DNA from 4 places in the Micromonospora marincola genome. Region 1 is predicted to be linked to each of the others. Evidence: riboswitches for the same ligand, from Rfam matches in the RefSeq annotation. Region 1 holds a riboswitch; each other region holds the start of a gene.
What was found. Region 1 has a riboswitch for cyclic di-AMP ahead of SM450_RS21380 (coiled-coil domain-containing protein). Riboswitches for the same ligand answer to the same signal wherever they lie in the genome.
Positions count from the first base shown of each region.

Region 2: linked by a shared signal. The riboswitch ahead of SM450_RS04970 (coiled-coil domain-containing protein) and the one ahead of SM450_RS21380 (coiled-coil domain-containing protein) in region 1 are both predicted to bind cyclic di-AMP.
Region 3: linked by a shared signal. The riboswitch ahead of SM450_RS18155 (C39 family peptidase) and the one ahead of SM450_RS21380 (coiled-coil domain-containing protein) in region 1 are both predicted to bind cyclic di-AMP.
Region 4: linked by a shared signal. The riboswitch ahead of SM450_RS07270 (C40 family peptidase) and the one ahead of SM450_RS21380 (coiled-coil domain-containing protein) in region 1 are both predicted to bind cyclic di-AMP.

Region 1 covers NZ_JAXCFT010000010.1:164,649-172,479, forward strand. Annotated here, with positions in the region: gene SM450_RS21365 (STAS domain-containing protein) at 490-849, shown strand; gene SM450_RS21370 (SRPBCC family protein) at 956-1,468, shown strand; gene SM450_RS21375 (hypothetical protein) at 1,356-1,937, opposite strand; gene SM450_RS21380 (coiled-coil domain-containing protein) at 2,017-3,102, opposite strand; cyclic di-AMP (ydaO/yuaA leader) riboswitch at 3,108-3,237, opposite strand; gene SM450_RS21385 (cation diffusion facilitator family transporter) at 3,382-4,296, opposite strand; gene SM450_RS21390 (HelD family protein) at 4,371-6,488, opposite strand; gene SM450_RS21395 (alpha/beta fold hydrolase) at 6,615-7,583, opposite strand; gene SM450_RS21400 (carbonic anhydrase) at 7,730-7,831, shown strand, end outside.
Region 2 covers NZ_JAXCFT010000002.1:121,142-128,972, reverse strand. Annotated here, with positions in the region: gene SM450_RS04980 (helix-turn-helix transcriptional regulator) at 1-232, opposite strand, end outside; gene SM450_RS04975 (carbonic anhydrase) at 400-1,044, shown strand; gene SM450_RS04970 (coiled-coil domain-containing protein) at 1,104-2,129, opposite strand; cyclic di-AMP (ydaO/yuaA leader) riboswitch at 2,134-2,264, opposite strand; gene SM450_RS04965 (YibE/F family protein) at 2,419-3,717, opposite strand; gene SM450_RS04960 (metal-sensitive transcriptional regulator) at 3,725-4,024, opposite strand; gene SM450_RS04955 (heavy-metal-associated domain-containing protein) at 4,104-4,310, shown strand; gene SM450_RS04950 (hypothetical protein) at 4,346-5,242, shown strand; gene SM450_RS04945 (heavy metal translocating P-type ATPase) at 5,239-7,488, shown strand; gene SM450_RS04940 (CsbD family protein) at 7,558-7,731, shown strand.
Region 3 covers NZ_JAXCFT010000007.1:169,329-177,159, reverse strand. Annotated here, with positions in the region: gene SM450_RS18170 (acyltransferase family protein) at 1-1,143, shown strand, start outside; gene SM450_RS18165 (hypothetical protein) at 1,222-1,596, shown strand; gene SM450_RS18160 (hypothetical protein) at 1,744-2,508, shown strand; cyclic di-AMP (ydaO/yuaA leader) riboswitch at 2,805-2,948, shown strand; gene SM450_RS18155 (C39 family peptidase) at 3,140-4,036, shown strand; gene SM450_RS18150 (hypothetical protein) at 4,104-4,652, opposite strand; gene SM450_RS18145 (alpha/beta fold hydrolase) at 5,353-6,255, shown strand; gene SM450_RS18140 (CDP-glycerol glycerophosphotransferase family protein) at 6,314-7,831, opposite strand, start outside.
Region 4 covers NZ_JAXCFT010000002.1:575,339-582,117, reverse strand. Annotated here, with positions in the region: gene SM450_RS07280 (C40 family peptidase) at 1-982, shown strand, start outside; gene SM450_RS07275 (N-acetylmuramoyl-L-alanine amidase) at 1,075-3,108, opposite strand; cyclic di-AMP (ydaO/yuaA leader) riboswitch at 3,340-3,475, shown strand; gene SM450_RS07270 (C40 family peptidase) at 3,489-4,523, shown strand; gene dcd (dCTP deaminase) at 4,596-5,174, opposite strand; gene SM450_RS07260 (pyridoxamine 5'-phosphate oxidase family protein) at 5,243-5,788, shown strand; gene SM450_RS07255 (zinc metalloprotease) at 5,896-6,779, opposite strand, start outside.

The DNA of each region.
Region 1 (7,831 bases):
TACCTCCTCGGGTGCCGAAGCCCGACGGCCACTTCGGACTCCGGGTTCATCCGGCGCGTCACGGTTCACTCCCCCGCGCAGTGCCCCGGGGAGCCTCCCGCCAAACCCCACGGTGCTGGATCTTGGTACGGAATCGCCCCTGGAGGGGTGATTCCGTACCAAGATTCTCCGGGCTCCGGGCTCCGGGCTCCGGGGGGCGGAACGGGACGAAGCGGGTGAACGCGCCGAGGGGGCGCGTGTTCGCCGCGACGTGCGTGCGCCCGCTACCCTGGGTCAGCGGATCGGCCGACTCGGACCTGTCGTTCGGCCGATCGCGGTCCGCGTCGAAGGGGAAATTGGAACCCGGAAGTCCGGATTGGGTTCGCCCAGGTGTGCCCAGTCCGCAAATTGCTCATCCCCGGGGGTGGCGACCGGGGCCGTTGGAGGAATACTCTCGGTCGCGGCCCGCGTACTGATGAGGCGCCCGAAGGGGCGAGTGGAGGTGCTCGCGTGAGCCTGTCGATCGTGAAGTCGATGCGTCCGGGTGGTGTTGTCCAGATCGCGCCCCGTGGGGAGATCGACGTCGACACCGCGTACGAGGTGCGGGAGGCGATCGCGGAGGTGCTCGCCAAGGGGCGCCCCGCACGGATCGAGCTCAACATGCGGCTCGTCACGTTCATCGACTCCGTCGGCATCAGCGCCATGGTCTCCGGCTTCCAGACGTGCGAGGTCAGCGGCGTCAAGCTCGTGGTCACCGAGCCGAGCCGGTTCGTGCACCGGCAGCTCTGGGTGACCGGCCTGCTCGGCCTCTTCGGCGCGCCCGAGCCGTGGTTCGCCGACCAGGCGCCCGAGGTGCTCCCCGGCGCCTGAGCGCCACCCGGCCCACCCGCCGTCGGCGTGCCGCTCGACCCCGGCCCAGCCGCCCGCGCCGCGCCGACTCGACCTCGGCCCTCGCCGGTCGGGGACTTTCGACCCGTTGCCAGCCCGGCCCCGGTACGGGACGATCGTCCGGACCCATGACGGCGAGGGGGACGGGTTGCAGAGCAGCGACACCTTCAGCTACACCGTGCAGGCCCGGTGCGGCCGGGCGGACGCGGTGGCCCTGCTCGGCGACCTGAACCGGCAGGGTGAGCTGCATCCCTTGATCGTGCGGGTCCGGCAGTTGCCGCCCCGGCCGGGCGCGCTTGCCAGCTACGCGATCACCGACCGGCTGGAACTCGGTCCGCTGCACTTCCCGGTGACCTACCAGGCGGACGTGCTGATCGCCAACGAGGACGAGGTGGTCACCGTGGCCCGGCAGCAGCCGGCGACGACGGTGCGCAACCACACCCGGCTGCGCGACGAGCCCGACGGCGTGGTGCGGATCGACGTGGAGATCACCCTGACCGCTCCGGCGCCGCTGTTCGGCTACGCGTTCCGGCAGGCCCGGGCCGCCCACCTGGGTCTCGCCGCCCGTCTCGGCGCGACCCTGGAGGGCCGGCCGGCCTGACGCGGCGACTCAGCCGCCCCCACGGCTTGTACGTGGACAGCACGGTGGCGACCAGGAGCAGCGTGGTGGAGACGGCCGGCGGCACCACCAGGTCCACCCGCAGGTGGGTGTCGGCGGCACCGGCGAGCGCGCCGAGGTGCCGGAGCCGGGGAGTGAGCAGGAGCAGCACCAGGCCGAGCATCACGGTGGTGAGCGCGAACTTCACGAGCACCCAGCGCCAGCGCAGCAGGCCCCACGGGGTGAGCAGCGCACTTGCGGTCCCGACCAACCAGACCGCCACGCTCAGCGGCGCGAACAGCCAGGTGGCGAGCAGCGCCGCCGCCGGGTAGACGACCTCCGGGTCGGCGCCGCGCAGCCCGGCCACGCCGAGCGCGAGCAGCCCCAGGTCGGTGCCGAGCCAGCCCAGCGAGGTGACCAGGTGCGCGGTGAGCAGCGCCTTGCGGCCGGCGGGGGAGAGTCGTCGTCCCATGCCACCGATCGTCGACCGCCGCGTGGCCCACGTCGTGGGCCACGCGGCGACACCCGGTGTACGTCGGGGAGCGTAGTGCTCAGTAGACCGACAGGTGCACGTGGTTGGTGTGGTCGCTGGACGGGTCGCCGTTGCCCCCGCTGTAGGACTTCCAGCCGCTGCTGGGCAGCCAGATCTCCCGGAACCAGATCACGTAGAGCACGGCGAGCCGGTCGGCGTTGCGGATGAAGTACGCGGACAGGTTGTTGCCGTACGTCTTGTCGCCGCCGCTGGCCACGCCGCCGAAGCCGTTCTTCTGGGCCGCGAAGTCGCAGGCCCGTCCCTTCGGGTGCTCACCGGAGCCGCTTGGCCGGTGGCAGGAGACGTACCTGGTGAAGCCGGCCGCCTTGGCCTGTTGCAGCGCGTGCAGCGTGCGTGGGGTGATGCAGCCGCTGGCCGGCGTCGGGTCGTTGACGCTGCACGACTCCGCCGGCCACGAGCCGTCGGAGTTGCGCTTGGCCGGCGTCGCGTTCGCCGTGGACGAGCCCCGGGCGCTGCCGCCGCCGCTGCTGCTGCCGGCGCTTGTCGACGGCCGGCGGTTGGCCACCTCGATCGCCCGCTCGGCCTGCTCCTTGCGCTTGGCCATCACGGCGACCTGCTTGCGTTGCTCGCCGATCTCGACGGTGAGCGCGGTGCGGGTGCGGATCGCCTCGTCCCGGGTGGCGATCAGCTCGCGTAGCGTCCGGTCCTCGTGCGCCGCGACCGTCTCCAGGGCGGCGGCCCGGTCCATGAAACCTTCCGGGCTGTTGCTGGCGAGCAGCGCCGCGGCGGTGCCCATCCGGCCGGTGCGGTACGCCACCCCGGCGATCTCGCCGACCTTGGCGTCGCGCTCGGTCAGTTCCGCGCCGATCGTGGTGAGCCGGTCGTTGAGCTGCTTCTGGCGGGTCACCGAGCGGTTCAACGCGGCTTTCGCGTCCAGCCAGCCCTTGCTCGCGGCGTCGAGTTGGGCGCGCAGTGTCGGTGTGCCGCCCTCGTCGTCGTCGCCGGGTGCGGCGGCGAGCCGGCCGGTCGGTGCCGCCGCCGAGGCGGGGGAGACCGGCACGGTCACGACGCCGAGGGCCAGCGTCGCGACGAGCAGGGCCGCCAATCGGGCGGCCGTCCGTCGTACAGGTGCCACTGTGGGCATTCACGTGTCCTTCCGTCAACCGCCGACCGGGTTAGCTGACGGGTTCGGGACGGAAGATCCCTACCGCTGACGCGGATGCACCCCACGTACGTGGTTCCCCGGCTCGCCCTACGGGCGATTAGGCGATGGCCGCTCCGCCGGGCGTCGGAGTGACGCCTGCGGGGTGACCGCGATCGAGCCTACCGGCGCTGCCCGGTGCCGGCTCCACCAGTCGAAGCCGAATACCGGGCAAAACCGGCAATTGCCAACAATAGCCACTCAGATTTAAGTCTGTCCTAATTACCACTCGGTCGGGCCGCAGCCGCCGGCGGACGCTCCGGGTTCGATCTGCAACGTGGCGTGATCGATCGAGAAGTCCTCGTGCAGGGCGGCGCGGGCGGCGGCGAGCACGGCGGCGACCTCGGCGCGCGGGTCGGTGGTCAGGTGCGCCGAGGCGACGTCCATCCCCGAGGTGAGCGTCCACACGTGCAGGTCGTGCACCTCCGCCACGCCGGGCACGGCGGCCAGCCGGTCATGCACCGCGGTCACCTGGAGGTGCTCCGGGGCGGCCTGCACCAGGATGCGCACCGCGGCCCGGCCGAGCCGCCAGGTGCGCGGCAGGATGACCAGGCCGATCGCCACGGCGACCACCGGGTCGGCCCACCACCAGTCGGTGAGCGCGATGACGAGCGCGGCGCCGATCACGCCGAGCGAGCCGAGCAGGTCGCCGAGCACCTCCAGGTACGCCCCGCGCAGGTTGATGCTCTCCTGCGCGCCGGGTCGCAGGAGCGCGAAGGCGGCGATGTTCGCGAGCAGCCCGAGCACGGCGACCACGAGCATCGGCCCGGCGAGCACCTCGGGCGGCTCGCCGAACCGGCGTACCGCCTCGACCAGGACGTAGACCGCGACGGCGCCGAGCAGCACCGCGTTCGCGAGCGCGGCGAGCACCTCGAGCCGGTAGAGCCCGAACGTGCGCTGCGGGTCGGTCCGGGCGCGCCGGGTGGCGGTGATCGCGGCGAGCGCCATGCCGATGCCGAGCACGTCGGTGAACATGTGCCCGGCGTCGGAGAGCAGCGCGAGCGAGCCGGTCGCGAAGGCGGCCACCGCCTCGACGAGCATCAGCACGGTGAGCAGCGCGAACGCCGCCCAGAGGCGGCCCCGGTGGCGGTGCGCCGCGTTTGTCACCGCGCCGCTGTGGTCATGACCTGCGCCCACGCGCACACCTCCGCCCCGTGCCTCGGCCGGAACCAATCTATGCTCACATCGCTATGTGTGCAAGTGAGGGTGGCTCACCCCACCGGGTCGAGCGTGGTCAGGCGCTGGGTGGCCCGGGAGAGGGCGACGTAGAGCGTGCGTACCCCCGAGCCGGGATCGGCCCGGATCTCGCCCGGCGCGACGAGCACCACCCCGTCGTACTCCATGCCCTTGGCCTGGAGGCTTGTCACCACCTGGAGCCGGCCGGCGCCGAGCTGGCCCAGCCAGCCGGCCACCTCGTCCCGGCGCGGCACCGGCGTGATCACGCCGACCGTGCCCTCGACCTCGGCCAGCAGCGCCCCGGCCGCCTCGACCGTGGCCGCGGGCAGCTCGGCGGCGGCCACCCGGCGCTGCACCGGCGGCACGCCTGTCGAGCGCACCGCGTCGGGAAGCGTCAGGTCCGGGTACAGCCGGCGGATCTCCGCCGCCGCCACCGCGAAGATCTCCGCCGAGTTGCGGTAGTTCGTGGTCAGCTCGTAGCGGTGCCGACGGCGCCGCCCCAACGCCTGGTCCCGGGCCCGGTCCAGTTCCTGCGGGTCACCGGTCCAGGCGGTCTGCGCCGGGTCGCCGACCACGGTCCAGGACGCCAACCGGCCGCGCCGCCCGACCATCCGCCACTGCATCGGCGAGACGTCCTGCGACTCGTCCACCACCACGTGGGCGTAGTCGCGGTAGTCCGTCGGGCGCTCCCGCGCCGCCGCGCGGGCGGCACGCTGCCGATCGGCGTACGTGCTCAGCTCGCGCACGCCGCCGGCGAGCTGATACGGGTCCCGCTTCGGCCGGGCCCGCTGCACCGGCTTGCCCAGCAGCGCGTCCAGCTCGTCGAGCAGGGCGATGTCGGCGACCGTCGGCCCCTCGTCGGCGAGCGTCAGGTAGGCGTCGGTGAGCAGCCGGATCTCGGCCGAGGAGAGGATCCCGCCGGCGTACCGGCGCAGCCGCTCGGGCCGGGCCAGCCAGCCCAGCACGTGGCGCGGGTGCAGCCGGGGCCACCAGGCCCGCAGGAAGTCGCGGAACTCCGGCCGCTCGATGATCTCGTCCTCGAACGCGGGCTGCTCCGGCAGCCGGCCCACCCGCAGCGTGCGGGCCTGCGCGTAGAGCGCCGCGAGGACCGCGTCGAACGCCGCCCGGCGCACCTCGTTGCGGCGCGCGCCCCGGGACAGCGTCCGGTCCCGCACCGCGTCGAGCGCCTGCCGCTCCAACCGCAGTAGCTCGCCGCGGTAGAGCAGGCGCAGCTCGGCCGGGGAGTCCGGCACCGCGTCCCGCGCCGCCCGCTCCAGCACCCGGCGCATCCGCAGCGACCCCTTCACCGACGCCACCTCCGGCGGGTCGGTCCGCGTCGCCGACAGGCCCGGGAACAGCGAACCGAGCGAGCGCAGCGTGGCGGTCTCCTCGCCGAGCGAGGGCAGCACCGAGGCGATGTACTCGACGAACACGCCCGACGGGCCGACCACCAGGATGCCGCCGCCGGCATAGCGGGACCGGTCGGAATAGAGCAGGTAGGCGGCCCGGTGCAGCGCCACCGCCGTCTTGCCGGTCCCCGGACCGCCGGAGACGATCGTGACACCGTTGCCGGGGGAACGGATCGCCTCGTCCTGCTCCCGCTGGATGGTGGCGACGATGTCCCGCATGCCCCGGCCGGTGGCCCGGGACAGCGTGGCCAGCAGCGCGCCGTCGCCGACCACCGCCATGTCCGCCGGGGCGGCCTCCGGATCAAGCAGGTCGTCCTCGATCCGGGTCACCTTCTCGGCGGCCGACTGGATCGTGCGCCGGCGCACCACGCCGCGCGGCTCGGCGGGGGTGGCCTGGTAGAACGCGGCGGCGGCGGGGGCCCGCCAGTCCACCACGAGCGTCTCGGCGTCGTCGGCGCGTACGCCGAGCCGGCCCACGTGCAGCACCTGCCCGGTGCGCAGGTCCAGCCGGCCGAAGACCAACCCCTCGTGCTCGGCGTCAAGCACGTGCCGGCGCTGGGCGGCGTGGAAGACCATCGCGTCCCGCTCGACGAGCGCGCCGAAGGTGCCGACCCGGGCCAGCCGGTAGCCCTCCCGCTCGGCGTCGGCCGCGGACCGGCGCAGTTCGGCCAGCCGGGCGTACACCCGGTCGAGGTGCCGCTGCTCGGCGGCGATCTCCCGGTCCAGCGTGGTCTGGTCGGTCAACGCGGCGCTCCTGTGTTCGGACGGCACGACGGGCTGAATGAGGGTACGGGCCGCCGGCAAACCCGATGTCAGGGCCATGCCGCTCGGCCCGTTTTCCGGCACCTCCCGAGCGGGTCCGGGGAGCGGTCAGGCGGCCACCGTCCGGCGGGCCGGCGTCGTCCGCCGGGCCTTCCGGGGATTCGACGCCTTCCGGCGGCTCGGCGCCGGCGGTCCGGCGAGCACCCGGCGCAGCACGCCGGCGACGGCGGCGTTCACCTCGTCCGGGCGCTCCATCATCAGCATGTGGCCGGCGCCGGGGCAGACGGTCAGCTCCGTGGTGGGCAGCGCCGCCGCGATGGACTCGGCGCAGGGCGGCGGGGTGAGCCGGTCCCGGTCACCGACGAGCGCGGCGGCCGGCAGCCCGCCGAGCGCCGCGAGCGTGTCCAGCCGGTGCTGGGCGCCGATCGACGCGCGGAACCCGCCGATCGAGCGCAGCGTGGCGCGCGCCACCGCGGAGGTGACGAGCCGGATGTCCGCCGGGTCGCAGCGGTCGCCGAAGAGCATCCAGCGGATGCTGGGGCGCAGCGCGCGCAGCAACGCGCGCGGCGGTCGCCAGCCGCCGCAGCGGGCCAGCACGCCGGCGCCTGTGGTCTCGGCGAGCCGGATCAGGCGCGCGATCCGGGGCGAGAGGCCGTAGGCGGTGTGCGTGTGCCCCTCGGCCGTGGTCGAGACGAAGACCAGGCCGGCGGTGCGGGCGGCGAACCGGTCGGGGTGGCGGTGCGCGTACTCCATCACCGTCATCCCGCCCATCGAGTGCCCCACGAGCACCACCGGGCCGGACGGGGCGAACTCGTCGACCACCGCGGCCAGGTCGTCACCGAGCTGGGCCAGGGTGGCGTCGCGCAGCGTCAGGCAGCTCGACCGGCCGTGCCCGCGCGCGTCGTAGGCGATCACCCGCACCCGGTCACCGAAGCGGTCCCGCAGGTCGGCGACCTGGCGGTGCCAGCTCCGCCCGTCGAGCGTCCAGCCGTGCAGCAGGACCACGGTGACCTCGGCGTCCACCGGTCCGGTCGCCGTGACGTGCAGGCGTACGTCGTCGGGAAGTCGCAGTTCCATGGTCCACCTCCCGGGCCGTCGGGGTGCGTCACCGGAGCGACCCGGTGGTGACACCGGCGTTACCCGCCAGGACACCACGGCAACCGGGACGGCAGAAGATTCACCGTCCGCCCGCGCCGGGTCGGATCGGTGACCAGGCTGGGGGCATGCCGCCCACCCCCGCCGCCCGGAGCCCCCGGGCCGCCCTGGCCGAGCTGTTGACCGGCAACCGCCGCTTCGTCAGCGGCCAGCCGCTGCACGGGCACGAC
Region 2 (7,831 bases), on a different contig from region 1:
CCGTGTATTCGTTGCGCCGGCCCACCCGGGTGCGGCGGAGGTAGCCGCCGGCCTCCAGGTCGGCGACGATGGCCTGGGCCGCCCGCTCGGTGACGCCCACCTCGGCGGCCACGTCCCGCAGTCGCGCGGTGGGTTTGCGCGCGATGACAAGCAGCACGTGCCCGTGGTTGGTGAGGAAGGTCCAGTTCCGGCGGCTCCCGTCCTCGCCTGGTGTGGTCGCCATGGTGGTCATCGTATGGCTTCCCGGCCGGCGCTCCGACCGTGGTGCGTGCCGGAACGGAGACGTATGAAACGCGTATCACGAAATCTTGACGTGCCTTCGGGCCGCGTGTGACTGTGGGTCGCGGGGCCGACACCGCGGCCGGCCTGGTCGTTCCGCGCGAGCACGAGGTGAGCAGCATGAGCCTGACCACTCCTGACGAGGCGATCGCCGAGCTGCGGGCCGGTAACCACCGGTTCGTCACAGGCGTGCCGCAGCACCCGAACCAGGACGCCGGTCGCCGGGCCGCGGTCGCCGACGGCCAGCATCCGTTCGCGGTGATCGTCGGCTGCTCCGACTCCCGGCTCGCCGCCGAGATCATCTTCGACCGCGGTCTCGGCGACCTCTTCGTGGTGCGCACCGCCGGGCACACCGCCGGCCCCGAGGTGCTCGGCAGCGTGGAGTACGCGGTCACCGTGCTCGGCACCCCGCTCGTGGTGGTGCTCGGTCACGACTCGTGCGGCGCGGTCCAGGCGGCCCGGGAGGCGGTCCGCACCGGCTCCGCCCCGGCCGGGCACCTGGGCGCGGTGGTGGACGCCGTCTCACCCAGCCTGCTCCGGGCCGCCCGGCAGGAGGTCGAGGACCTCGACGGCATCATCGACGTCCACATCGCGCAGACCGTGGAGACCCTGCTGGCCCGATCGACGGTCCTCGCCGGGCGGGTGGCCGGCGGGGCGTGCGCGGTGGTCGGCATGTCCTACCGGCTCAGCGGCGGCGAGGTGCGGACGGTGGCACAGTCCCCGGCCCCGCTGCCCGCGCAGCCGGACCGGGCGCTCACCGGCTGATCGGACCCGGACGTGACGAAGGGGCCGCCCGCGGGCGGCCCCTTCTCGCGCGCGCGGCGTCAGAGCATCGACATGTGCACGTGGTCGGTGTGGTTGGACGGCCCGCTGTAGGAGCTCCAGCCGGTCGCCGGGAACCAGATCTGCCGGTTCCAGATCACGTAGTAGATGCCCAGCCGGTCCGCGTTGCGGATGAGGAACGCGGCCACCTCGTTGCCGTACCTGCGGGTGTCGTTGTTGTGCCAGGGCGCGAAGCCGCTCTTCTGCAGCGACCAGTCGCAGGCCTTGCCCTTGGGGTGCTCCCACGGCCCGCCGGGGCGGTAGCAGCCCACGAAACGGTTGAAGCCGGCCCGCTTGACCTCCTTGTAGGCGTGCAGCGTGCGCGGCGTGACGCAGCCGGAGGTGGTCGGGTCGTTCTGGCTGCACGACTCCGACTTCCACCCGCCGTCGGCGGTGCGGCCGGGGCCGACCTTGGCGACCGGCGAGGTGGCCGAGACCAGGCCACCGGTGAAGCCCAGCCCGCCGACGAGCTTCAGCGCCTTCTGCGCCTCGGTCCGCTCCCGGGCCATCGCGTTCGTCTGCTTCTCCTGCTCGCGCACCTCGGCGTCGATGGCCAGCTTGGCCTGCTCGGCGCGGTTCTTGGCGGAGTTGATGGCGGTGAGCCGCTGCGCGTTGAAGAGGTTGAGTTCGTCCAGGGCGCTGGCCCGCCTGACGAACGAGTCGGGCGAGTCGCTCTCCAGCAGCATCGCCATCGCGCCCATCCGACCGGTCCGATAGGACTGCGCCGCGATCTGGTTGACCTGCGGGCTGAGCGCCTCCAGCTCGGCCTCCGCCGCGCTCACCTCGGCGGCCAGCCGCTTCTGGCGGTTCTGCGAGGTCGCCAGCTTCGTCTTGGCCTGGAGGTAGGCCCGGTTGGCGGAGTCGATCGCCTCGGTGATGAGCGGCGGGTCGTCGTCCTCCGCGTGCCCCGAGGGGTTGGGGGCGGCGGCGTGCGGGGCGGCTGTCGCCGGGGTCGGCCCGGCCAGCACGGCGAATGAGGCGAGCACGGCCACCACGGGTGTGAGCCAGCGGCGCAGGGGTGCCGTCACAGTGTTCCCTTCCGTCGGCCGCCGACCGGGTTAGCTGACGGGTTCGGGACGGAAGTGGCCCCTACCGCTCGCGCGGATTCACCCCATGTACCTGGTTCCCCGGCTCGCCCGGAGGCGATTGGGCGGCGGCACCGCAGGCACCGGTGAGTGCCTTCGGCGGTGACCGGCAGCGAGGTTACCCGACATCCCGACCGGGGATCTACGTCCGGAAGCCGACCAATAGCGAGAATTCGACATTGCCCAGCGTGACCAGCATCGCGTTTGATTCCGGCCGTCACGCTGCGGAGTTTCACCATGCGGCCTGCGTACTCCTCGGGTCGCCGGGCCACCTGTCGGCGGGCGCCCCGCCGAGCGCCTCAAGCGTCTCGTCCCGCTCCCGCGGCGACCGCGAGGCGGGCGGCGCCGGGCCGTCGTCCGGCCCGCGCCGCCCGGCGGTGGTGACGACCGCGGCGAGCGCGGTGGTCAGTGGTACGGCGGCGATCAGGCCGATGGTGGCCACCGCGCTGCGGACGATCTCCTGGGCCAGGAACTCGCTTGTGAGGATTTCGCTCACCGGGCGGGAGTCGGCGACCAGCAGGAGCAGCAGCGGCAGTGAGGCGCCCGCGTACGCCAGCACGATGGTGTTGACCGTGGACGCGATGTGCGCCCGGCCGACCCGGGTGGCCGCCCGGTAGAGCGCCCGCCGGGACAGCCCCGGGTTGGCGTGGGCCAACTCGGTGACGGTGGCCGCCTGGGTGACCGTGACGTCGTCGAGCACGCCGAGTGAGCCGATGATGATGCCGGCCAGCAGCAGTCCGTGCAGGTCGACGTCGCCCTGGAACATCGACAGCGTGGTGGCGTCCTCGCTGCCGAAGCCGGTCAGGTGGGTGGCGGCCGTGGCGAGCGTGCCGAGCACTCCGGTGACCACCAGGCTGCCGAGCGTGCCGAGCACGGCCACCGACGTCTGCGCGCTGAACCCGTGGGTCAGGTAGAGCACCACGAACATGATCAGGGCGGCGCCGACGATCGCCACCGGCAGCGGGGACCGGCCGGCGCCGATCCCGGGCAGCACGAAGCCGAGCAGGATGGCGAAGCTGGCCACCAGGCCGCCCAGCGCGGCCAGCCCGCGCCACCTGCCGAACGCCACGATCGCGGCGGCGAAGAGCGCCACCAGCCAGATCAGCGGCGTGCCGCGCTGGTGCTCGGCGATGTGGTAGCTCTTCGCCGCCGGATCGGCCGGGTCGGTCAGTTCGACCAGGATCACCTCGTCGCCGACCTCGACCCGGGGCGCGCCCGGCCCGTCGGGGACCGGCGTCTCGACCTGCCGGCCGGCGTCCGGGCCCTGCTCCGCGGCGACGGTCACGGTGCCACACCGCCCGGCGGCGCCCGCCGGCTCCTCCGGGGTCGGTGGGCAGGGCTCGGTCACCACCCGGGTCACCGTGCCATGGTGGCGCGGCAGGTTCGCGCCCGCCGTCGGTTCCGGCCCGTGCCGGGGCCACAGCGCCAGCGCCGCGATCACGGTGAGCACGAACAGCGGCGCCACGGTCGCGACGAGAAGGCGGCGTACGCGCGGCGGCGCCGGGGCGGTACGGCTGTGGCCGGCACCCACGGGCTGGTCAGCCGCGCTTCATGAGGCGGCCCACGGCGGCCATCATCTCGGTCGCCATCTCGTCGGCCCGGCCCTCGGCGGCGCCCTCGTGCATGCAGTGCCGGGCGTGGCCGTCGAGCAGGCCCAGGGCGACCTTGTCCAGCGCGGCCTGGACGGCCGAGATCTGGGTCAGCACGTCGATGCAGTAACGGTCGTCCTCGACCATCTTCTCGACGCCCCGGACCTGGCCCTCGACGCGACGGAGCCGGGCGAGGAGCTGGTCCTTGCTGGCGGTGTAGCCCCGGGTCGGGGTGGGCGGCGTGGTCATGCGCCGAGGATAGCGTACCCCTCGGGGGTATGCTAACGTTCGACTTGTACCCCTGGGGGGTATCGGATCGGAGGGCGAGATGGAGACCACCTACCAGGTGAACGGCATGACCTGCGGCCACTGCGTCAACGCGGTGAGCACCGAGCTGACCGCGCTGCCGGGCGTCACCGACGTCCAGGTCGACCTGGCCACCGGCCGGGTCACCGTCACCAGTCGGAGCCCGCTTGACGCGGACGCCGTACGCGCCGCCGTGGACGAGGCCGGCTACGACCTCGCCGGGGCGTGACGGGTCCACGGACCCGCGCAACCGAGGAGGCACCGATGAACACGGCGACGAAGCTGAGCGGCTTCGCGCTCGGCCTGGCGGCGGTGTTCGGCGGGGCGTACGGCATCGGTCACCTGACCGGTCCCGTCACCCCGGCCGCCGAGACCAGGCACGACCCCACCGACACCGACGGACACGGCGGGGACACCCACGGGGGCGGCGACGCCGCGCACCTGCCCGGCGGGCTGCTCGTCTCCGAACGCGGCTACACGCTCCAGCCGACCACCGGCCCCACCGGCCAGTTCGCGTTCCGGATCACCGGTCCGGACGGGAAGCCGGTCACCCGCTACGAGGTGGCCCACGACAAGCGCATGCACCTGATCGTCGCCCGCCGCGACCTGTCCGGCTTCCGGCACGTGCACCCGGAGCTGACCGACGACGGCACCTGGCGGGTCGCCTCGCCGCTCGCCGGTCCCGGCGTGTGGCGGGCGTACGCCGACTTCACCCCCGCCGGCGGGGAGCCGCTGACCCTCGGCGTCGACGTCACCGTCCCCGGCCCGCTGGCCGCCCGGCCGCTGCCGCCGCCGGCCACAAGCACCACTGTCGACGGCTACACGGTGACGCTCACCGGCACGCCCGAGCCGGGCCACACCAGCCGGCTCACGCTCTCGGTCAGCCACGACGGCCGGCCGGTCACCGACCTCCAGCCCTACCTCGGGGCGTACGGGCACCTGGTGGCGCTGCGCCAGGGCGACCTGGCCTACCTGCACGTGCATCCGGAGGGCGCGCCAGGCGACGGGCGGACGCCGGCCGGGCCGGCGGTCACGTTCGCGGCCGAGGTGCCCTCGACCGGGGCGTACCGTCTCTATCTGGACTTCCGGCACGGCGACGCGGTGCACACCGCCGAATTCACAGTCGTGGCCGGCGACCCCACCGGGGAGGTGCCGCGATGACCACCACGGGAAAGGCGCTACCCACCGCGCCGCACCTGATCGAACTCGCGATCGGCGGCATGACCTGCGCGTCCTGCGCCGCCCGGATCGAGAAGAAGCTCAACCGGATGGACGGCGTCGAGGCGACGGTGAACTACGCCACCGAGAAGGCCACCGTCAGGTACGCCGACGAGGTCGCCCCGGCCGACCTGATCGCCACCGTGGAGAAGACCGGCTACACGGCAGTGGTGCCGCCGCCCGCGCAGGCCCGGGAGACCGTGACCGGTGAGCCGGCGGACGAGCTGCGCGGCCCGCGTACCCGGTTGTGGGTCTCCGCGGCGCTGACCCTGCCGGTGATCGTGCTGGCCATGGTCCCGGCCTGGCAGTTCGACTACTGGCAGTGGGCCTCGCTCACGCTCGCCGCGCCGGTGGTGGTCTGGGGTGGGCTGCCGTTCCACCGGGCCGCGCTCGTCAACCTGCGACACGGCGCGGCGACCATGGACACCCTGGTCTCGCTCGGCACGCTCGCCGCGTTCGGCTGGTCGCTGTGGGCGCTCTTCCTCGGCGACGCCGGCATGCCCGGGATGACCCACCCGTTCCGGTTCGACATCACCCGGGGCGACGGCGCCGGCAACATCTATCTGGAGGCCGCCGCCGGGGTGACCGTCTTCATCCTGGCCGGCCGATACTTCGAGGCCCGCGCCAAGCGCACCGCCGGCTCCGCCCTGCGGGCCCTGCTCGAACTGGGCGCCAAGGACGTGGCGGTGCGGCGCGGCGGGCAGGAGGTCCGGCTCCCGGTCGACCAGCTCGTGGTCGGCGACCGGTTCGTGGTGCGCCCCGGAGAGAAGATCGCCACCGACGGCGTGGTCGAGGAGGGCACCTCGGCGGTCGACGCCAGCATGCTCACCGGCGAGTCGGTGCCGGTCGAGGTGGGTCCCGGCGACACGGTGGTCGGCGCCACGATCAACGCGGGCGGCCGGCTTGTCGTCCGGGCCATCCGGATCGGCGGGGACACCCAGCTCGCCCAGATGGCGCGGCTGGTGGAACAGGCCCAGACCGGCAAGGCCGCGGTGCAGCGGCTCGCCGACCGGATCTCCGGCGTCTTCGTGCCGATCGTGATCGCCCTGGCCGCCGGCACGCTCGGCTGGTGGCTCGGCACCGGTGCCGGGCCGACCGCCGCGTTCACCGCCGCCGTGGCCGTCCTCATCATCGCCTGCCCGTGCGCGCTCGGCCTGGCCACCCCGACCGCGCTGCTTGTCGGCACCGGGCGCGGCGCGCAGCTCGGCGTGCTGATCAAGGGACCGGAGGTGCTGGAGTCCACCCGACGGGTCGACACCGTGGTGCTGGACAAGACCGGCACGGTCACCACCGGCCGGATGGCGCTGGCCGAGGTGCTGCCCGCGACCGGCGAGGACGCCGACGAGCTGCTCCGGCTGGCCGGCGCGCTGGAGGCGGCCTCTGAGCACCCGATCGCCCGGGCGGTAGCCGAGGCGGCGGCGCGGGCCGGGGCGCCGGTGGCGGTCGACTTCGCCACCGTCGAAGGGCTCGGGGTGACCGGCACGGTCGACGGGCGGAGCGTGGTGGTCGGGCGGCCCCGGCTGCTGCGGGAGCGCGGTCTCGACGTACCCGAGGAGGTGTCGCGGGCCGCGACCGGCGCGGAGGCCGCCGGCCGCACGGCGGTCCTGGCCGGCTGGGACGGGCGGGCCCGCGGGGTGCTCGCGGTGGCCGACGCGGTGAAGCCGACCAGCCGGGCGGCGGTTGACCGGCTGCGCGGCCTGGGGCTCACCCCGGTGCTGCTCACCGGCGACAACGCCACCGTGGCCGCCACCGTGGCCGCCGAGTTGGGCATCGACGAGGTGATCGCGGAGGTGCTGCCCGCCGACAAGGTGGCGGTGGTCGAGCGGCTCCAGGGCGAGGGCCGGGTGGTGGCCATGGTCGGCGACGGGGTCAACGACGCCGCCGCGCTGGCCCGGGCCGACCTCGGGCTGGCCATGGGCACCGGCACCGACGTGGCGATCGAGGCCGCCGACCTCACCCTGGTTCGGGGTGACCTGCGGGCCGCGGCGGACGCCATCCGGCTCTCCCGCCGCACGCTGGCGATCATCAAGGGCAACCTGTTCTGGGCGTTCGCCTACAACGTGGCGGCGCTGCCGCTGGCCGCCGCCGGGCTGCTCAACCCGATGCTGGCGGGTGCGGCGATGGCCTTCTCGTCGGTCTTCGTGGTGGCGAACAGCCTGCGGCTGCGGCGGTTCCGCCCGATCGGGTGACGTTGGATTGGGCCGGCGGCCGTCGGGGTAATCAGTTGTCGTCACGCAACTGCTGAGTTGGAGGTTCCCATGGGTCTCGACGACAAGATCGACAACGCTTCCCAGGACACCGCGGGCAAGGTCAAGGAGGGCGTCGGCCGGGCGACCGACAACGAGCGCCTCGAGGCCGAGGGCCGCAGCGACCAGGCCGGCGCCAAGCTCAAGCAGGCCGGCGAGAAGATCAAGGACGCCTTCAAGAGCTGACGTACGCCTCACACCACCACCGGGCCGGCCTTCGGGCCGGCCCGGCGTGCTGTCCGGGACTGTCCACAGTCGCTCACCCGGGGCCACCGCGGCTCGCGTT
Region 3 (7,831 bases), on a different contig from region 1:
GCTCCGCGGCTGCCGTCGCTGACCGGGCTCCGGTGGATCGCCGCCCTGCTGGTGTTCGGCTTCCACGCCGGCACCATGCGGATCATCGCCGAGCCGGACCTGAAGGCGGTGGTGGACCGCGCCTTCAGCCTCGGACTCTCCGGCGTCGAGTTCTTCTTCATCCTCAGTGGATTCGTGCTTGTCTGGTCGTATCGCGACGGCGAGCGCGGCCGGACGTTCCTGCGGCGCCGGTTCGCCAAGATCTATCCGAACCACGTGGTGACGTTCGTGGCGGCGCTGGCCGTGGCGGCCTGGTTCGCCGACCCGGTCCTGCCGTGGGCCGCGATCGGCAACCTCTTCCTGGTCCAGGCGTGGATCCCGCTCAACGGCTACTTCTACAGCGTCAACAACGTGAGCTGGTCGCTCTCCTGCGAACTGGCCTTCTACCTGTGCCTGCCGCTTGTGGTGCCGTGGCTGCGCCGGGCGCGTACCGGTGTGCTGGCGGCCGTGCTCGTCGCCGCGCCGCTGCTCATCCTGGCGCTCTGGCCGGGCCAGCACCTGGTGCCCGAGGAGCAGCGGTGGTGGTTCACCCAGATCTTCCCGGTCACCCGCTCCTTCGAGTTCTGGATGGGAGCCGCCGCCGCCGAGCTGATGCGCCGCCACCGCTGGCGCGGCCCCAATCTGACCGTGGCGAGCGCGCTCTTCGTGGCCACCTGGGTGGTCGCCGCGCTGTGGATCCGGGCCGAGTTCTGGGCGGCGCTGCTCGCCGTGGCGTACCTGCTTGTCATCACCGCCGCGGCGGACGCCGACGTGCGGGGCCGGCGGACCCCGTGGCGGTCCCGCCCGATGATCTGGCTCGGCGAGGTCTCGTTCGCGTTCTACCTCGTCCACGTGCTGGTCATGGTGACCGTCCTGCGGCTCACCGGCGACTGGGGCACCGGGCTGCCCGGCTGGCGGGGCCCGCTCGCGGTGCTCGGCTTCCTGCTGCTCACCCTGGCGCTCGCCGCCGCCCTGCACCGCTGGGTGGAGGTGCCGATGATGCGCCTCCTCGGCCCGCCGCGCCGGGCCCGCGCCGCCACCGCGCCGGCCGTGCCCGCACCCCGGCCGGCCGCCGACGACGCCGACCGCCCGATCGAGTACGCCGAGTCGCGCCGGCCGGACTGACCCGTCCACCCTGGTCGGTGGCGTTGCGACACGCCGGGTGACGGTGCGTCGCGGTGGGATCGCGGGTAGTTTGTACCCGTGCTTCCGATCGCGCTCACCTGTCCCGTGTGGTGGGTGGCGCGCTGGGCCGCACGCATGCTCGCCAGCCTGGCCGTGGTCGTCGCCTTCTCGTTCGGCGCCGCCTCGTTGCCGGCTGCCGCCTCGTCGCCGGCGCCGGTCGGCTTGGTCGGCCCGGTCGCCGGGTCGACGTTCCGCGCCGATGCCGGATCGACGTTCCGCGCCGATGCCGGCTCGCGGGCGGAGCACGACGCCGCCACCGAGCGGCGGACCGCCTCCACCGGCGTCCCGGAGCCCGAGCCGGAGGGCGCCGTCGTACGCCCAACCGGCCGGCACCCGGTCCCGGCCGGTCAACCGACGGCGCCGGCCGGCCCGCGGGCCCCGCCCGGCCGCTGACCCGCCACGGGTCCGTCCCGTCGCCCATCCGAACCTCACCCGCACCCGCCCCCTCGGCGGCCCGGCGGCGCCCGGATCCCGGTAGCGCCCCGCCCCCGACCGGCCGTGCGGAACTACCCGTCACCGTCTCCCGTGAGGTGCCCGCCCATGTCGCAGACCGTTCTCCTCAACTTCCTCACCGCGGTCCCCGAGGCCGCCGCCATCTGGTCGGCCCTCACCGTGCTCGCCCTCGTCCTGCTCACCGTGCTTGTCGCCCGCCCCGAACGCGACGGCGTGACCGAGGCCGAACCCGACCCGGCCGACGTCGAGGCGCTGCACCGGGCCGACCTGACCCGGTACGCCGACGAGGTGGCGGTGGCCGCCGCCGGAGCCGCCCAGACCGCCCGGCGTCGCCGCGAGCGGTGGCTGGCCGCCCAGGGCGAGGCGGAGCGCGCCTGGGCGGCGTACGACGAGGCGGACTCGGCCGCCCGCCGCCTGACCGGCGCCGCCGCACTGCCCGAACCGCACACACCCCGCACCCCGGCCGAGTACGCGGCGCGCGAGCGCTGGCTGCGTCACGCCGCGATGACGGCGCACTGGCGGGGCGACCTGACCGCCCGCCAGCTCGCCGACGTGCTGGCCGGCCGGAACGGGTGGGACCCCTGCCGTCACCCGGCGGCGCAGGAGATCGTGCTGGCCCGGACGGTTCGGGACGGACGCCGAGCCGTCTGGGAGGCGGTCGACGAGCGGGAGCGGCTGGCGTGGCGGGACGCCGAACTGGCCGCCGAGTCCGCCCGGACGCTCGCCGCCGAGGCGTACGCCGCCGCGACGGCGCTGTGGCCCGCGCCGGCGTTCCGGGCCCCGGCCGCGACTCGCGTACCGGTGCCGGCTCCTGTGCGCAACGCCCTCTGGCGGCCGGCCCGCGTCGGCTGAGCGGCGGCCTCGGCCGAATCGTTACCGAACGCGGTGAGCCGGGTCACCGGCCCGGTTCGCCGTCGAGGCCGGTGTCCCCTGCCGCTCCGGGCGTCCGGTTCTCCACCCGCCGGACGTCCTGTTTCCGCCAGCCGGCGCCGTCGAGGACCCGTGTCCCATTGAGTCACGTCGGTGACCGACTGTGCCGAATCCGTAGTCGCCGGGCACGTTTCCGCAGGTAGGAGCGCTTGGCATGCGCCGTACCCATCGGTAGTGTCGGCGCGTCCGGTGCGGTTGTCGATCGCCGATGGCGTCGCCGCGCCGACCCGCCTAATCGTGCACACACGAACCGGGGACCCACAGCAACACCGGGGTGAATCCGCGGAGCCCACGGCCCGCGGTAGGGCGTACTTCCCGCCCGAATCCGTCAGCTAACCCGGTCGGCGGCCACGGAAGGAGTTACCTCCTCGTGCCAACCACCCCCCGATCGTCCCCCCGCCTCCACGGCCTACGGGGGCCGGCGCGCGCCTGAGGCGACGCGTAGCCGACCCCCCGATCCGCCCGTCATATCGGGCCACCACCCGCGGACGCCCAGCCCGCCAGCGCGCTTGACCACCTCCGCGTGCCGGGCCGGCGTGTGCCGCCCACCCCCGTGGAGGAATCCGTGAAGCACCACCTGAAGCGTCAGCTGCGGCGGCTCGCGACCGAGCGCCCGTACCAGATCATCGCCGGTTCGGCGGCGGCCCTCGTGCTGGCCGGCGGTGCCGGCGCCGCCCTGACCACCACCGCCGAGGCCCCGGCTCAGCGGAACAACACCACCGCCGTGGCGGAACTCGGCTCCCGCCTCGGCGACACCGCCAGCCGGAGCGAGGCGCGGGGCGCCGTCCCGTCGCCGAGCGCCTCACCCAGCGCCTCGCCGAGCGCGTCGCCCAGTGCCTCTCCCACGGCCTCGCCCGCGGCGAAGGTCGCGGCGAAGGTCGCGGCGAAGGTCGCGGCCAAGGCCGCCGACCCGGACACCACGCCGAAGGCCAAGCCGAAGCCACCGTCGAGCAAGGTGCTCGACTACGACTACCAGGCGCAGACCACCTACTACTACTGCGGTCCGGCCGCCGTGCGGAACGCGCTCAGCGCCACCGGCATCGAGCGCAGCCAGGACACGCTGGCCGCCGCCCTCGGCACCACCGAGATGGGCACCAACTCGGCCGAGGACACCACCCGGGTGCTCAACCAGCAGGTCAAGGGCACCCCGTACCGGACCCGCATGATCCCCGGCGCGGCCACCCCGGGTCAGGTCGACCGGCTCCAGGCCGACGTCGTCAACGCGGTCAGCAACGGCCGGGCCGTAGTCTCGAACATCGTCGGCGACGCCACCGACACCAACGGCGGCTGGCACTCGTTCCCGGGCGGCCACTACGTCGCCGTGATCGGCTACAAAAACGACGGCCGGACGGTACGGATCGCCGACTCGGCCGACCCGTCGCTGCCGTCGTACTGGGTCGCCACGGTAGACCTGGCGAACTGGATGGCCACGCGCGGTTACTCCGCCTGACCATTGCGGGTACACGCGTGAAGGCCGGCATCCCGTTGTTGCGGGGTGCCGGCCTTCTGCGTGTCTGTTACTTGGTCCAGTGCGTGGTGACGAGGTCGGTGGCCTGGTTCTCCCACTGGGCGTAGGCGTCCGGGTAGGCCGACACCTGGACGGTCTGGGCGGCCTTGGTCAGCGGCATGTCCTGCCAGCCGTCGACCTGCTTCAAACCCTTCAGGAACGCCAGGGTCGAGTACTCGGGGTCGGTGATCTGTTCCGGGCTGCCCCAGCCGGAGGAGGGGCGCTGCTGGAACAGGCCCAGCGAGTCGTGGTCGTTGGTGTCGCCGAGGTGGCCCAGGTTCTCCAGTTTCGACTCCTGGAGGCTGGTGGCGATGGAGATGACCGCGGCCCGTTCGGGCAGGCCGGCCTTCTTCGTCGCCGCGATGATCGCCTTGGCGTTGGCGGTCTGCTCGTCGTTGAGGGTGATGGTGGACTGCTTGCCCTCGGCCTGCACGGCCGCGACCGGCTTGGTGGTGTGGGTGGGGGTGTCGGCGTGGGCGGCGATCGGACCGGCGAACACACCACCGGTAAACGCGAGACCAGCAACACCCAGAACGCTCTTACGCAGGATCGTGTTCATGGTGGGGGCTCCATTCGGGGGTCGACGACGCGCACCGCACGGGGGATGTTCGGCACGCGCGCAAGCACCGTCAGGCACTCAGGATTTGCGGGGGATGCCGGCTGCTCCGCGGGGCAGGGCCACACCACGGGGCCGGGAGACTGTGTAACGACCGGCTGCCCACCGCCATTCCCGGGGGCACGTGCTCGGCCGCGCAGTGAACGGCGCTGGCCTTCCTCGGTCGTTCACCCGGTTACAACGCCCCCACCCCCGGGCCGATTCCACCGTCAGAGTGCCGCCCACCACCATCGAACCGGACACCCCACCCACCCGGAACACACGGCGGCACACGGCGACCGGGATTCCGCACGCCGGTCAGACACCCCTCACATTCCACCCGCGCTCCCCTGAAGCTCACGACTGGAACACCATGGGTGCATCAACGCGCCCCAGACACCCATGACGTTCCACTCGTGCTTCGGCCGGCCATGGCTGGAACGGTATGGGTGTGTCAGGTCGTCGGAGACACCCGTGGCGTTCCACTCGTGCTCCGCCCGGGCCGTGACTGGAACGGTATGGGTGCATCAACGCGCCGAAGACACCCATGACGTTCCACTCGTGCTAGGCACGGGCGACGACTGGAACGGTATGGGTGTGTCAGGGGCGTCGGAGAGGTGTCCGCTCTCGCGCAGCGTGTCCGTCCGGTGGCAGACTGCGCCGTATGGGCGATGCGAGGGGGACCCGTCACCTGGTGCTCCTACACGGCATGGGGGCCACCGGCGAGGTGTGGTTGCCGTGGGCGCCGCTGCTGGAACGCCGCTGGCCAGGACGCTGGCTCGCCCCCGACCTGGCTGGCCACGGCTGGTCGCCGCCACTGCCCCCGAGGGCCGCCGCAGACGGAGCCGCCGCCGCGCCAGGGGCTGTCACTGCGCCTGGTGCCGACGCCGCGCCAGAGGCTGCCACCGCGTCAGAGGCTGCCATTGCGTCAGAGGCCGACGCCGTGCCGGGAGACGCCGGCGAGGGTGCTACCGCGACCGGGTACTCCTTCGCGGCCCTGGCTCAGCGCGTCGTGGACGGGCTCGGCGCGGTCCGGCTCGGCCCGGACGACCGGCTGGTGCTGCTCGGGCACTCGCTCGGTGGCGTGGTGGCGCTGGCGCTTGCCGCGCGGCAGTGGGGCCTGCCGGTGGACGCGGTGGTCGGGCTCGGCATCAAGGTGGCCTGGTCGCCGGCCGAGCTGGCGAAGGCGGAGGAGTTGGCCGCCCGGCCGGTGACCTGGTTCGCCACCCGTGACGAGGCGGCCCGTCGTTACCTGCGGGTGTCCGGACTCGCCGGGCTGTTCGCGCCGGACCATCCGGTGGTCGACGCGGGACTACGCCGGGGCGACGGCCGCTGGCGGTTGGCCATGGATCCGGCCGCGTTCGCGGTGGGGGCGCCCCGGCTGCCGGCCCTGCTCGCCGCCGTCGACGTGCCGGTGCTGCTGGCCTGTGGCGAGTTGGACCCGATGGTGACCGACGCGCAGCTCAAGGAACTGGGTGTTCCGGTGGCCACGCTGCCGGGGCTGGGCCACAACGCGCACGTCGAGGATCCCGCGGCGGTGCTCGCGCTGCTCGACCCGTACCTCTAGGGCCGGTTTCGCAGGGCTGGCCGGCCGCCTCGGCTCGACCGCCCTTGGGGAACCGGCCCTACGGCGTGCGCGGCGCCGGAACGGCGAAGTCCGGCTCCAACTCGCGGCGGGCGGCGCCGAGGAACGCCTCGGCGTAGCCGTCGGTGGGGAAGTCGCCCAGGTAGCGGGTCCGGGCGGCCCATCGGTCGGCCGCCTTCGGGTCGGTGTCAAGCAGCGCGGTGAGTACGTCGTCGACGTTGGACATGTCGCGGCGCAGCACGTAGCCGGTGCCGGCCAGGGGAAACCGCTCGACGAAGTGTGCGCCGTCCGCGCCGGTGTCGGTGACCGCGTACGGCTTGCCGGAGTAGAGCCAGTCGGAGATGACCCCGGAGACGTCGGAGACAAGCGCGTCGGCGCGGTTGACGCACTCGGTGAGCGTCAGCTCCCGGGCCGCTGCGGCACCCCACAGGTGTGGCCGGCCGGTCTTCGCCCGGTCGGCGGCGAGCAGTTCGGTGAGTCGGGCGAGCTGCCGGGCCGAGGCCGGGTTCCGGTCGGTGTACGGGTGGGCGCGCAGGATCACCGCCGCCCCGCGGTCCAGCAGCCGGCGGATAAGCGTTTCGGCGACCGGAAGCGAGCAGTAGTTGGCGTCGGCGTGGTGGCCGGTCCAGGTCGGGGTGTAGAGGACGGTCGGGTGTGCCGACGCGGGCGCGTGCTCCCGGCGTACCTCGATGTCCTCGACTTGGGGGCGGCCGACCACGACGAACTTCTCGGCGGGGATCTCCACGCCGGCCCGGGCGTACCTGTCGATGGCCGCCTGCCCGGCCACGAAGATCCTGTCGAAGATCGCGGAGACCGGGTTGGCACTCGGTGCCTTGTCGCTGTCGCCGTGGTGCAGTTGCACGTGGGTGAGCTGGTGGAACCGGATGCAGTGGGCGTTCTTCGCGCCGTGGTTGACGTAGAACGCCGCCCGCAGGCTGGGCACCAGGGCCTCGTCCAGCGCCTTCAGCGTGGGGCAGAGGACCACCGGGGCGCGGGTCGCGGCGGCCACGGTCGGCAGGAACTCCGGCTCGCGCAGTACCACCAGGAACGGCCGGCCGATCCGTTCCAGGTACGGCAGCCACATGGTCACCTGGTATTCGGAGCCGGGCGGGGCGGAGAAGTGCAGCAGGAACTCCGGCTGGTGCCGGCGCAGCGCCCGGCCGATCGGGCCACCGCCGGCCGGCGGCCGGAACCGGCGCCGGGCCAGGTCGAGCGCGACCACGGCGCAGCCGGCGCCGACGAGCAGCGTGGCGACGAGCGGGAGCCAGGCCGGCAGGGCGAGCGCGGCGGCGAGCGCCACAAGCGCGAGCAGCACCAGCAGGGCGTCGCCGAGCCGGGCGGCGACAGGTGGTGCCCAGGAGCGGACCGGCAGGTTGGCCGCCCGGATCTCCAGCGCGGCGGCCTGGCGCAGCGGGCCGACGAGCAGCACCAGGCCGAGCAGGACCAGCGCGGTCACGGCAAGCGCCGGGTCGAATCCGTCGTCGGCCCGGCGGGCATAGCCGACCAGGATGCCGGCGGCCACCAGCACCGTCTCGACGAGGCCGTCGGCGCTGGGCCG
Region 4 (6,779 bases), on a different contig from region 1:
CCCGAGCGCTCCCCCCGGCCGGTGGGCCGGGTCGCACCGGGTGGTACGCCGTCTCCTCACCCTGGTCGCGGCCGTCGCGGTCGGCGCCGGGATGCTGGCTGCCCCGGTGTACGCGGCGCCCTCGGTGGACGAGATCGACGCGCAGATCGACAAGCAGTGGGAGAAGCTCGAACCCACCATCGAGGACTACAACAAGGTCCGCTCCCAGCTCAAGGTCAACAAGAAGAAGTCCGCTGACCTGCAGAACAAGATGGTGCCGCTGGAGCTGGCCTCCACGCTGGCGATGAACAAGGTCGGCGACATCGCCGCCCGCTACTACATGCGCGGCCCCTCGCAGGAGATGGGCGCGCTGCTGGTGAGCACCAAGCCGGGCACCCTGGCCGAGCAGCTCGTCATGCTCGACCGGGTCGCCGACGACCAGCGGAAGCAGATCGCCAGCGTGCTCGCGGCCCGCGACAAGTACAACGCGCAGAAGCAGAAGCTCGACCGGCTGATCGCGACCGAGCAGCAGCAGGAGGCCAAGCTGGCCTCGCAGAAGAAGCAGATCGACGCCGAGATCAGGCGGCTCACCGGGATGCTGCCGGTGACCTCGATCCGCCCGGCCGGCTGCCCGAAGATCGACGGGGTGGTGAGCAGCGCCGCGCGTACCGCCATCAAGACGGCGTGCGCCCAGGTCGGCGACCCGTACGTGTGGGGCGCCACCGGCCCGAACTCGTTCGACTGCTCCGGCCTGACGCAGTACGCCTACAAGGCGGCGGGCATCTCGCTCACCCACTTCACCGGCGCCCAGTGGAACGAGGGCCGTAAGGTTTCCCGCTCCGAGGCGAGACCTGGTGACCTGGTCTTCTTCGGTAGCGACCTGCACCACGTCGGGCTCTATCTCGGCAACGGGGTGATGGTGCACGCGCCCCGGACCGGCAAACCGGTGCAGGTGTCGAGCATCAGCACCCAACCGCTCGCCGGTTTCGTCCGGGTCGGCTGAGGCGCACCCGAGGCATCGAGAAGGCCCCCGGTCCACTGGACCGGGGGCCTTCCTCGCGTCGGGGCCGCCACCGGGGCGCGCCGCGGGTTCCGCTACCGGGGCGCGCCGACCGGCGACGGCAGGATCAGCACGTCGTCGAGGTTCACGAACATGATCCGGTGACCGAACTGGACCTGCACGTACCGGTTCTTGCCACGGACCACGGTGCGGTCGCCGGGAGCCGAGCCGTCGAACGAGACCGCCCGGTAGTACTCGCCCGGCAGCACGCCACCGACGGCGTACCGCTGGCCCGCCGCGAACGTGTACTGGAGCGGGGAGATGGCCTGGTACGGAATGGTGTCCGGGTAGGCGGCCTGCTCCGGGTAGGCGCGGCCGTACACCGGGACGGTGGCCCGGCCGGGCCGTGGCGTCACCACGAAGCCGGTGGCCCACTTGGCCGTGGGCGCCTTGGCCGGGTTGTGGAACCACGCCTTCCGGCCGAGATACCAGATCGCCGTCCAGTCACCCTGCCGGCCGGCCACCGCGTACGTCTGTCCGGCGGAGGCGCGGGCGCCGTGGTCGGAGATGTACATCGTGTCCGGCGTGCCGTCCGGGCGCAGCCCGAGGTCGTTGACGAGCGGGGCGTCCGCGCTCGGCGCGGTTCGCAGGATCACCGCCGAGGAGCCGCGCGACGGGCAGGGCTCGGCCGGCGGGGTGGGCGTCGGGACACCAGGCGGTTGCTGGTTGCAGCCGACGAACGCCGGCCGGTTGGTGGTGAAGTCCGGGTCGATGGTGACCAGGCCGGTACGCGCGGTGCCGAGGGTCCGGAACGGCGCCTTCATCAGGTCGAAGTAGTGCGACCAGTCCCAGTAGGGGCCCGGGTCCCAGTGCATGCCTCCGACCGCCGCGGCGGTGATGCCTGGCACGTTGTCGTGACCGATGATGTGCTGCCGGTCGAGCGGGATGCCGAACTTCTGCGCCAGGTAGCGGACCAGCTTGGCGGAGCTCCGGTACATCGCCTCGGTGTACCAGGCGCCGTGCCCGGCGAAGCCCTCGTGTTCCAGGCCGATGGACTTGGCGTTGACGTACCAGTTGCCGGCGTGCCAGCCGACGTCCTTGGCCTTGATGTGCTGGGCGACGTAGCCGTCCGCCGAGCGCAGCGTGTAGTGCCAGCCGAGGTAGTCGGCGCGCTTCACCAGGTCGACGCTGGGGTCGAAGTAACCCTCGGTGTCGTGGATGACGATGTACTCGATCTTCTGCTGCTTGGGCCGGTTGCCCAGGTCGTGGTTGCCGTAGTCGCCCGGGTCCGCGCTGAGCTGCTCGTACGGGGCGGGGATCCACTCGCAGGCAAGCCGCACCGGGCACTCCAGCCCGTCCGGCCGTTGCGCGTGGCGCAGCCCGAGCCGGGCCAGCACCCCGCGGTCCGGCCGGGCGGCGGTGGCGGCCATGGTGACCCGCTGCCCGTCGTCGGTGGTCCGGGTCGCGCCCTGGCCGAGCTGGTCGTAGACCTCGTCGGCGAAGGCCGCCGCCGCGTCCGAGGTGTCCGCGCCGGAGTAGCGGGCCACCGCGCCGTACCAGGCCGCGGCGTCGGTGCCGGCCCCGACCGGCCCGCCCAGTGCCTTCTGGTACGAGGCGAGCAGCGCCGCGCCGCCACGGATGTTCGCGGCCGGATCGGTGCGCAGCGTCCCCGGGTCGAGTCCGGTGAGCGTCGCGGCGGCGTCGAGCGTCTGGAGCGAGGCGGTGGGCAGCGGCTTCTCCCGGGCCGGTGCGGCGGTGGTGGCCGGGTCGAGGGTGCGCGGGCGGGAGTCGTCGCCGCGCGGGTCCTCGTCCTCGTCGACGTGCCCGTTGCGGGGCGAGGCGAGGACGTGCGCGGCGTCGGTCAGGTGCATCGGGCCGTAGCCGCCGCTGGTGCTGGGCTGGCCCGGGTGGGCGTCCCAGCGCGACTCCAGGTAGGAGACGCCGAGCAGCACGTTCTGCGGTACGCCGTACTCGGCCGCCGCGGCGGCGTACTGCTTCTGCCGGTCGGCGCCGGATGGGGTGTTCGGTGGCGCGGCGGTCACCGGGCCGGTGACCGCCAGCGCGGTGGCTGTCGCCACGGCGGCGGCGAGCAGCATCCGTCCGGCCGACGGCGGGGGCGAGAGGTGCATCGAACCTCCTGGACAGGGATGGGGGTCACTGCGTCCCCACCCTCACTCCACGCACCCGTGACGTCAATACCTTTCCGACGGATAATCTGATATGAAAAAAAGCTTCACTCATGTCCGGGGTCGCCCATCCCGTACGGAGTGTCACGGCCGTTCGGGTTGCGGATCGATAACGGGGATCCCTACTCTGGCCAATTGTCGGCCGCACGTTCACCGTCCAACCCGGTCGGTGACGGTCCGACACCGCCGAGTCGCCTTCGGGTGAATCGGGGACCCAGGTACCTGGGGTGAATCCGCAGCCACTGCGGTAGGGCGTCTCCCTTCCCGCCCGAACCCGTCAGCTAACCCGGTAGGCGGTCAGGAAGAAGGAGTACCGACGCCCGGTGGCACACCATGCCCCGCGGCCGACGTCGAGCCGGTCGGTCGACCGGTCCGCCGTCGCGCCGCGTTCCCGCTGGTCCCGCTTCACCACCACACTCGCCGCCCTGGTCGGCGCCGCGGTCGTCCTGACCGGAGGCGCGACGGCGGCACACGCCGAACCCTCGGTCGCCGAGATCGAAGCCCGGATCGACCGCGACTGGAACAAGCTCGAACCCGTCATCGAGCAGGTGAACGCCGTACGCGAGCAGCTCGCGCTGCGGCGCAAGCAGGCCGACGCGCTCGGCCGGCAGATCGCCCCGCTCCAGGCCCGGGTGGACGCCGCGCTCGGCCAGGTCGGCGGGCTCGCCGCCGACGCCTACAAGGGCGACAACCTCTCGACCGTCAACGCCATGCTTGGTAGCCGCTCGCCGGGTGAGCTGATGAGTGGCCTGGAACTGCTCGACCGCTTCGCGCACCACCAGCAGGAGCAGGTGCGCACCATCGCCGAGCTGCGCGACGAGCTGGCGGCGAAGAAGAAGCCGCTTGACGAGATGGTCGCCGACCTGGGCCGCACCGAGGCCCAGCTCGCGGCGAAGAAGAAGCAGATCGACGCCGAGATCGCCAAGCTGCAGAAGCTGCGGCTCAAGGTGTACGGCAACGGCGGCGGTGGCCCGCTGCGCCCGGCGCCCTGCCCGTCCGGATACCCGGGTGGCGCGGCCGGGGTGGCGGTCAAGTTCGCCTGCGCCCAGATCGGCAAGATCTACGTCTGGGGCGCCGCCGGACCGGACCACTTCGACTGCTCGGGCCTGACCATGGCGGCCTGGGCCAAGGCCGGTGTCTCGCTGCCGCACAACGCCCGCCAGCAGCACAACGTGACGAAGCGTGTGAGCCGCGCCGAGCTGCGCGCCGGTGACCTGGTCTTCTACTACGGCGACCTGCACCACGTGGGGATGTACGTCGGTGACGGCTGGGTGGTGCACGCCTCCCAGTCCGGCAAGCCCATCACCATGAAGCGTTACGACGACGGCGACATCAACAGCTACGGCCGCCCCGCCTGAGATGCAAGGAGGGGCCCCCGCTTAACGCATTCGGTATAGGCGGGGGCCCCGCTTAACAACGGTCGGCGGGCGTCAGCGGGTCGGCCAGGTGCGCCAGCTCTGCCAGGACCGGCTCGGCGTCGGGCCGCGCTGGCCCTGGTAGCGCGACCCGTAGACAGCCGAGCCGTACGGGTGCTCGGCCGGCGAGGAGAGCCGGAAGATGCAGAGCTGGCCGATCTTCATGCCCGGCCAGAGCGTGATCGGCAGGTTCGCCACGTTCGACAGCTCAAGCGTGACGTGACCGGAGAAGCCCGGGTCGATGAAGCCGGCGGTGGAGTGCGTCAGCAGCCCGAGCCGGCCCAGCGACGACTTGCCCTCCAGCCGGCCGGCCAGCTCCTCGCCCAGCGAGATCACCTCCAGTGTGGAGGCGAGCACGAACTCGCCCGGGTGCAGCACGAACGGCTGCCCCTCCGGCACCTCCACCATCGACGTCAGGTCGTCCTGCTGCATCGACGGGTCGATGTGGGTGTAGAGGTGGTTGTTGAAGACCCGGAACAGCCGGTCCAGGCGTACGTCGATGCTTGACGGCTGCACCAGTGTGGGCTCGAAGGGCTCCAGCGCGAGCGTGCCCGTCTTTATCTCGGAGACCAGGTCGCGGTCGGAGAGCAGCATCGGAACACCATAGCGACCACCTGCGTGTCGGACTACTTCTTCGTACACGTGTTCGATAGAATGTCGGCATGGCTTCCTGGTCCGAATTCGCCGCCGACGAGCCCCGACTCGCCGCCGAGATCCGCCTTCTGATCCAGCAGTACGGGCCGGGCTTCGGCTACCTCGCCACGGTCCGCGCCGACGGCGGGCCCCGCGTGCACCCGGTCTCCCCGCTGATCACCGATGACGGGCTGTGGTGCTTCGTCATCGACTCGCCCAAGCGTCGCGACCTCGAACGCGACGGCCGCTACGCGCTTCACTCGTTCCCGCCGGAGGAGAGCGACGACGAGGCGTACGTTGCGGGTCGCGCTCATCAGGTGACCGACCCGGCGACGGTGGCCCGGCTGGCCCGGATCGGCCGGGCGGCGCCGCTCGGTGACTGGAAGCTGTTCGAGTTCTCCGTCGAGGTGGCGATGCTGACCCGGCGCGATCCGGTCGCCCGCCCCGGCGTCGGCCGACCGCAGATGCGGCTCTGGCTCGACCCGCGCGGGTCCGCACCGGCCCGGCGCGACCCGCTCGTCGCGGAGGGCCGGCGGGGCCGGCACGGCTTCGACACCCGCCGCTCGGCCGCCTGACCTCGCGCTCGGGCCGGGGCCGCCGCGGTGGCCCCGGCCCGGGCCGGAAACGACAGGCGCCGGCCCTGTCCTCAGACAGAGCCGGCGCCGCTTCGCGGTGCGTCGGGTCAGGCCGCGCGGTACGCGTTCCACGCGGTGAGCATGCGGCTCGCCTGGCCCGCGGTGAACTGGTACATGCAGGAGTCGTACGTGTAGTCCATGAAGTTGGTGATCGGGTCCTTGCCGGCCGCGGAGCAGGTGTCCCGGCCGGTCGGGCACTGGTAGGCCGGGGACGCCTCGGCCGGGGTGTCGGAGACGCCGTCGCCCGAGCCCGAGCAGCCGCCCTGGAAGGTGTGGTAGAGGTTCAGCCAGTGGCCGATCTCGTGGGTGCCGGTGTCGCCCTGGTTGTAGTTGGTCGCGGTGCCGCCGGGCAGCGACTCGTTGAGCACGACCACGCCGTCCATCTTGTCGAGCGTCTGCTTCGGGAAGGTCGCCCAGCCGAGCAGGCTGTCGCTCAGCTCACCGAGGTAGATGTTGAGCGTGTTCTTGCCGCCCTGACGCAGTGAGGTCTTCATCGAGCGCTCGGCCGAGGAGCCCTGCACGATCGGGTACCACGACGTGTTGGTCACGCGGTTGATCTTCGAGAGTGAGAAGGAGAACGCGGTGGCCGCGCCGCCGGTCGAGCCCGCGTACGCCTGGTTGAGCACGCTGATCTGCTGGTTGATCATCGAGTCGGTGATGTTGCCGCCGGCCCGGGTGCTGTTCTTCTGGATGACGTGCACGACGACCGGGATGGTCACGGTCGCCAGTGGGGCGACGGCGCCGGTGCGGAAGTTGGCCCGTGCGCGTTGCGCGGCGGCGAGGTCGGCCTCGCGCTCGCGTACCTGCTTGGCGGTCAGCTCGTTCGGGTCGAGCTTGGCGTTGCCACCCTTGGCGACGCGGGCGTTGGCGTGGCTGTCGGCCGGCTCGGCGCAGACGCCGGCCGGGGCGGCCGAGAAGGCCGAAGCAGCGG